DNA from 3 places in the Micromonospora sp. NBRC 107095 genome. Region 1 is predicted to be linked to each of the others. Evidence: riboswitches for the same ligand, from Rfam matches in the RefSeq annotation. Region 1 holds a riboswitch; each other region holds the start of a gene.

Region 1 (2,195 bases):
CAGGCGGCCAGCATCAGCCCGGAGCAGTCGTACGAGTTCGGACCCTCCGCACCCCAGACGTAGGGCTTGCCGATCTGGGCACAGGCGAACTTGACGGCGGTGCCTGCGGCGCCGCCGGGGTAGCTGCCCGGGCAGGGCGCGGGGCGCAGTGGGCCACCGCCGCCGTTGCCGTACACCTTGAGGCGCAGCTTCTGCAGGCGGTCGATCTCTTCGTTGATCTGCTTCTTCTTCGCCGCCAGCTGAGCTTCGGTGCGGGTCAGCTGGGCCACCATCTCGTCCAGCGGCGCCTTCTGCGCGGCCAGCTGGTCGCGCAGGTCGGCGACCTCGCGTACGTCCTTCTGCTGGTTGTGCGCGAAGCGGTCGAGCATCTCGAGCTGGCCGACCACCTCGCTGGGCGACCGGCTGCCCAGCACCGCGTTGACGGTCAAGACGTTCTCACCCTTGTAGGCGCGCGCGGCCAGGGCGCCGACCTTGTCCATCGCGGCGTCGACCTGGCGCTCCAGCGGGGCGATCCGGGCGGCCAGCGCGTCGGCCTGCTTGCGCTTCGCGGCGAGGTCGATGCGGGTGGCGTTGTGCCGTTCGATGATCGGTTCGAGCTTGTTCCAGTCGGCGTCGATCTGGCGCTCGATCTCGGCGACCGACGGGTCGGCGTGCGCCGCCGTGGCACTGCCGGTCAGCACGACGGCGATGCCGGCCAGGGCGGCGAGTGCGGTGGTGAAGCGGGACCAGCGTGGGCGCGGCACGATCGACGCCGGGCCGGCTGATGCCGACCGCTCGGACGACGGCCGCGGGGCATGGAGTGCCACCGGGGTTCCGTACTCCTTCTTCCTGACCGCCTACCGGGTTAGCTGACGGGTTCGGGCGGGAAGTCGGCGCCCTACCGCAGTGGCTGCGGATTCACCCCGAGGGACCTGGGTCCCCGGTTCGCTCGGAAACGACTCGGCGGTGTCGGTCCGTTACCGCCCGGGCTGGGCGGAGCTGCTGTCGGCCCGACGAATGACCAGAGTAGAGACGCTTGTTACCGATCCGCAACCCGCACGGCCGTGACACTCCGTACCGATTGGACGAGGTCACCGACCGTGCGTGAAGAATTCTTTCCCCAGGCTTCGATAGATGGAAAGGTATTGACCTGACCTCCCGGACGGCGCGATGGTGACCTCACCTCACTCCGCGAGAATCTAGGGGGTTCGATGCACCATCCAACCCTGTCGACCGGCTGGCGGGCACTGCTCGCCGCCGCCGTGGTCGCCGCCGCGACCACGGTGCCACTCTCCGCCGGCCCGGCCGCCGCCGCGCCCACCACCGACCGTCAGCAGCAGTACGCCGCCGCGGCCACCGAGTACGGGGTGCCGACAGTCGTGCTGCTCGGCGTCTCCTACCTGGAGTCCCGCTGGGACACCAACGCCGGCACACCGAGCACCAGTGGCGGCTACGGCCCGATGCACCTGACCGACGCCCGGCACGTGGCCGCCCTACCCGGGCGCGGTCACCACGACACCGGTGCCGAGGACCCGCGCGGCGACGACTCCCGGCCCGCCCGGGTGCCCGCGCCCCGACCGGTCGAGGCCCCCGCGCCGTCCACCGCAGCGTTGCAGACCGTGGACGCCGCCGCCACGCTGACCGGAGTCGCCCCCGAGGCACTGCGCACCGACGCGGGCCTCAACATCCGGGGTGGGGCGGCGCTGCTGAGCGCGTACCAACGGGAGCTGGACGCGCCGGTCGGTGCCGACACCGACCCGGCCGCCTGGTACGGCGCGGTGGCCCGCTACTCGGGCGCGGACAGCGCCGACGCCGCCGCGGCCTTCGCCGACGAGGTCTTCACCACCATCGGTGCGGGCCAGTCCCGGGTGACCGACGACGGCCAGCGGATCACCCTGCCGGCCCGCGCGGTGCGGCCCGAGCGTTCCTGGCTGGACCGGCTGGGCCTGCGCCAGCTGGCCCGCCCAGACGGGGTGGAGTGCCCCCGCACCATCTCCTGCGAGTGGATCCCGGCACCCTACGAGGCGTTCGGCGACGGGGACTACGGCAACCACGACCTCTCCGACCGGCCCGCCCGACAGAAGATCGAATACATCGTCATCCACGACACCGAGGCGAGTTGGGCGACGACCCTGCAACTCGTCCAGGATCCGACCTACGTCAGCTGGCACTACTCGCTGCGCTCGGTGGACGGGCACATCGCCCAGCATGTGAAG
Region 2 (2,195 bases), 2.2 Mb from region 1:
GCTCGTACCCTCGCCGAGGAGGCGTACGCGGCGGCGGCCCGGCTGCGCCCCGACCCGGCGCCCGCCCGCCGGACGGTGGCCCGGGCGTTGCGTCCGGCCGTCGTGGCACGGTGGCGCCCGCTCCGGGCGGGTTGAGCCCGATCTGTGATGTGAGGCCGGTCACGCAATTGTGAAATCGGACGCCGGGCGCGAGCCGCGCCATTGTTCCCGCGATTATGGTGGCGTTCTTCGTCGCCTGTCCGGTTGTCGCCCGCAGGCGCGCCCGTAACCGGTTGTCCCATCGAGTCACATCATCGGCAATACGCGCAGAAATTGCCGCGCCAATTGAGGTTTGCGCAGGTGAACCTCGCTTGGCAGGGCGTGTGGGCGGCCAGTAGTGTCGTCCCGTCCGGTGCGGTAACCGATCGCAAGACGCGACGCCGCACCGACCCGCTTAATCGTGATCAACGAACCGGGGACCCATCAGTAAGTCCGGGGTGAATCCGCGAGCCACGGCCCGCGGTAGGGCGATCTTCCCGCCCGAATCCGTCAGCTAACCCGGTAGGCGGTGTCGGAAGGAGTCCCATCCTCGTGCAGCACCTTTCCACCCCTCGGTTGTTCCCTCGCCTCCACGGCGCGGCGGTGCACCCGCTCATTCGTCCAGTGACGGTGAGCTGACCCCCCGGGTCATCGCCTTCCCCGCCCGGCCACGCCGGGCGTTCCCCTGAGCGGTTCACCATCCGCGGACCACGGTCCGCGCGCTGGCGCCTGCCCGGATACCGGTCCGGCCCCGGTGTGCCGCTCTCCCCCCGATCCGTGGAGGACCCCGTGAAGCACACCCTGCAGCGTCAGCTCCGCCGCCTCGTCACCGAGCGCCCGTACCAGATCGTTGCCGCCTCCGCCGCGGCCCTCGCCATCGCCACCACCGGCGGCGCCCTGCTCACCACCGCCGACGACGCCCCGGCCGACCAGCGCACCGCGACCACCGTCGCCGAGATGCGCAGCGACGTCGCCGCCTCCCGTGGCGACGCTCGGGACGCGTCCCCCTCGGCCAGCGTCGCACCGACCACCGCCGCGCCGACCACCAGCGCCGCGTCCCCCGCCGCGAAGGCAAAGATCAACCCCGACCTGACCCGGAAGCCGACGCCGCCGAAGCCGCCCGCGACCAAGGTGCTCGACTACGACTACGAGGCGCAGAACACCTACTACAACTGCGGTCCGGCGGCCACTCGCAACGCGCTCAGCGCCGCCGGCATCGACCGCACCCAGGAGGAGCTCGGCGCCGAGCTGGGCACCACCGAGATGGGCACCAACTCGGCCGAGGACACCACCCGGGTGCTCAACGCCGAGGTGAAGGGCTCCCCGTACCGGACCCGGATGTTCCCCAGCGCGCCCAGCCCGGCGCAGATGGACCGGCTCCAGGCCGACGTGGTGAAGGCCATCACCGACGGCCGGGGCGTGGTCGCCAACGTCGTCGGGGACGCCACCGACACCGACGGCGGCTGGCACTCCTACGGCGGCGGGCACTACATCGCCGTCGTGGGCTACAAGGACAACGGTCGCACCGTGCGGATCGCCGACTCGGCGAACCCAGCCGACCCGTCGTACTGGATCACCACCATCGACCTGGCCAACTGGATCACCAGCCGGGGCTACTCCGCCTGACCCGGGCACGCTGACCGTCGCGGGCGTCGTCCCCCACAAGGGGCCGGCGCCCGCGGCGTCTTCGACTGTGCGGTCAGTAGGTGATGAAGCCGTACAACGCCTTGTGGTTCGACTTCGTCCCGACCACGGTGTGGTCGACGGCGGACGACTGCACACTGCCCCTGACGAACAAGTAGTCGATCTTGCTGGAACCGTTGGTGGCCGCCGACCCGTACCCGGTCATGCCGTAGCCGCTGAGCGTGCCGGGGGCGATGCCGGTGCGGTTCGCGTCGATGCCCACCACGCGGATCGTCGACGCGTTCAGCAGCGTGGTCGCGTCCGCACCGAGGTGGATGCCGCTGTTGGCGATGCCCCGGTCGCCGTCGCCGGCGCAGGCGTTCTGCCGATTCTCCTGCGGCAGGTGCATCGTCGCGGCGAACACACTGGTGCCGGTCGCCTTGATGGTGAAGCGCGCCGCGATCGCGCTGGTCCGCTTCCACTTGTAGTAGTCGGTGCTGTCCGGGTCGCTGTTCGGCGGCTTGTACAGCGTGCACCCGGCGCCGTTCGCGTAC
Region 3 (2,195 bases), 450 kb from region 1:
ACTCCAGCCGGTGGCCGGGAACCAGATCTGCCGGTTCCAGATCACGTAGTAGATGCCGAGCCGGTCGGCGTTACGGATGAGGAACGCGGCGACGTTGTTGCCGTACATCCGGGTGTCGTTGTTGTGCCACGGCGAGAAGCCGCTCTTCTGCAGCGACCAGTCGCAGGCGCGGCCCTTCGGGTGCTCCCACGGCCCGCCGGGGCGGTAGCAGCCGACGAACCGGTTGAAACCGGCCGCCTTGACCTCCTTGTACGCGTGCAGCGTGCGCGGCGTGACGCAGCCGGACGTGGTGGGGTCGTCTTCGCTGCACGACTGGGGCTTCCAGTCACCGTCGGCGGTGCGACCCGGGCCGATCTTGGCGACCTTGGAGGTGGCGTCCACCAGGCCGCCGGTGAAGCCCTTTCCGCCGACGAGGGCGAGCGCCTTGTTGGCCTCGCTCTTCCGCTTCGCCATCAGGGCGGTCTGCTTCTGCTGCTCGCGGACCTCGGTGTCGAGGGCCAGCTTGGCCTGCTCGGCGCGGGCCTTCGCCTCGTTGACCGCGGAGAGCTTCTTCTCGTTGACCATGTTCATCTCGTCGAGCACCGCGGCGCGCTGGACGAACGAGTCGGGGGCGTCGCTCTCCAGCAGCATCGCGATCGCGCCGATCCGGCCGGTCCGGTAGGCCTGGGCGGCGATCTGCCCGACCTGCGGGGCCAGCGCTGCCAGGTCGGCGTTGGCCCGGTCGACCTCCGCGGCCAACTCGCTCTGCCGCTTCTTGGATTTGTCCAGCTTGGACTTGGCGGCGGAGTAGTCGCGGTTGGCCTGCTCGATGACGTCGTTGAGCAGCTTGGGCTCGCCGTCCTCCTCGTGCCCGGACGGTGTGGGGTTCGTCGGGGCGGCGTGCGCCGGGAGTGGCCCGGCGAACACGGTCAGTGCGGCGATCACGGCCACCACGGGTGTCAACCAGCGGCGTAGGGGTGCCGTCACAATGTTCCCTTCCGTCGACCGCCGACCGGGTTAGCTGACGGGTTCGGGGCGGAAGCGGCCCCTACCGCTGACGCGGATTCACCCCACGTACCTGGGTCCCCGGCTCGCCGGTTGGCGATTGGGCGGTGGCACCGCAGGCGCCGCTTCGCGCCTTCATCGGTGACCGGCAGCGAGGTTACCCGAGAGTCGACCGGCTGAGCTACGCCTGGATGCCGACCAAAAGCGTCATTTCGCCATAGCGTTGAGTGACCAGTGACGTGGTTCTCAGGGTGGTTGCCCGATCTGGTCACGCTGAGGAGTGTCACCATGCCGTATCCGTGCTCCTGTTCGACTCCGGCCACCGGTCGGTGGCCCCGGGTGGGGGTGCGGCCCGCTGCCGGTCCGGCTCGTTGGAGCCGGCCGTTCGCGGTGAGCTGAGGGCGGCGAGTGCCTCGCTGCGGTCCGGCTGGGGGCGCGCGGCGGGAGCGTCGGCCGGCGGCACGGCGTCGGTACGCCCGGCGGCGGTCACCACCGCGGCCAGCCCGGTGGTCAGCGGCACGGCGGCGATCAGACCGAGGGTGGCGACCGCGCTGCGGACGATCTCCTGGGCGAGGAACTCACTGGTGAGGATCTGCCCGATCGGTCGCGCGTCGGCGGTGAGCAGGAGCAGCAGGGGCAGCGACGCGCCCGCGTACGCCAGCACGATGGTGTTGACAGTGGAGGCGATGTGCGCGCGGCCGACCCGGGTGGCCGCCCGGTACAGCTGCAACCGGGTCAGGCCGGGGTTGGCGTTGGCCAGTTCGGTGACGGTGGCCGCCTGGGTGACCGTCACGTCGTCGAGCACCCCGAGCGATCCGATGATGATCCCGGCGAGCAGCAGTCCGTGCAGGTCCACGTTGCCCTGGAACATCGACAGGGTGGTGGCGTCTTCGCTGCCGAACCCGGTGAGGTGGGTGGCGGCCGTGGCGATGGTGGCGAGTACGCCGGTCAGCACCAGGCTGCCCAGGGTGCCGAGTACGGCGACCGAGGTCTGTGCGGTGACCCCGTGCGTCAGATAGAGCACCACGAACATGATCAGGGCCGCGCCGACCACCGCCACCAGCAGGGGTGACCTGCCGGCACCGATACCCGGCAGCACGAAGGTGAGCAGGATGGCGAAGCTGGCGGCCAGTCCGGCGAGCGCGGCCAGACCCCGCCACCGACCGAACGCGACGATCGCGGCCGCGAAGACCACCGCCAGCCAGATCATC

What was found. A riboswitch is a leader RNA that binds a small molecule or an ion and turns the genes downstream of it on or off. The one in region 1 is predicted to bind cyclic di-AMP.
Region 2: it holds a riboswitch for cyclic di-AMP, as region 1 does, so the genes downstream of both, QSK15_RS11105 (C39 family peptidase) here and QSK15_RS01130 (C40 family peptidase) in region 1, are expected to answer to the same signal.
Region 3: it holds a riboswitch for cyclic di-AMP, as region 1 does, so the genes downstream of both, QSK15_RS03280 (coiled-coil domain-containing protein) here and QSK15_RS01130 (C40 family peptidase) in region 1, are expected to answer to the same signal.

What each region holds. Positions count from the first base shown of each region.
Region 1 is NZ_BSTU01000001.1:231,368-233,562, reverse strand. Features, by position in the region: gene QSK15_RS01130 (C40 family peptidase) at 1-806, opposite strand, end outside; cyclic di-AMP (ydaO/yuaA leader) riboswitch at 820-955, opposite strand; gene QSK15_RS01125 (N-acetylmuramoyl-L-alanine amidase) at 1,191-2,195, shown strand, end outside.
Region 2 is NZ_BSTU01000001.1:2,385,155-2,387,349, forward strand. Features, by position in the region: gene QSK15_RS11100 (hypothetical protein) at 1-135, shown strand, start outside; cyclic di-AMP (ydaO/yuaA leader) riboswitch at 421-562, shown strand; gene QSK15_RS11105 (C39 family peptidase) at 796-1,644, shown strand; gene QSK15_RS11110 (hypothetical protein) at 1,718-2,195, opposite strand, start outside.
Region 3 is NZ_BSTU01000001.1:682,406-684,600, forward strand. Features, by position in the region: gene QSK15_RS03280 (coiled-coil domain-containing protein) at 1-966, opposite strand, end outside; cyclic di-AMP (ydaO/yuaA leader) riboswitch at 971-1,101, opposite strand; gene QSK15_RS03285 (YibE/F family protein) at 1,268-2,195, opposite strand, start outside.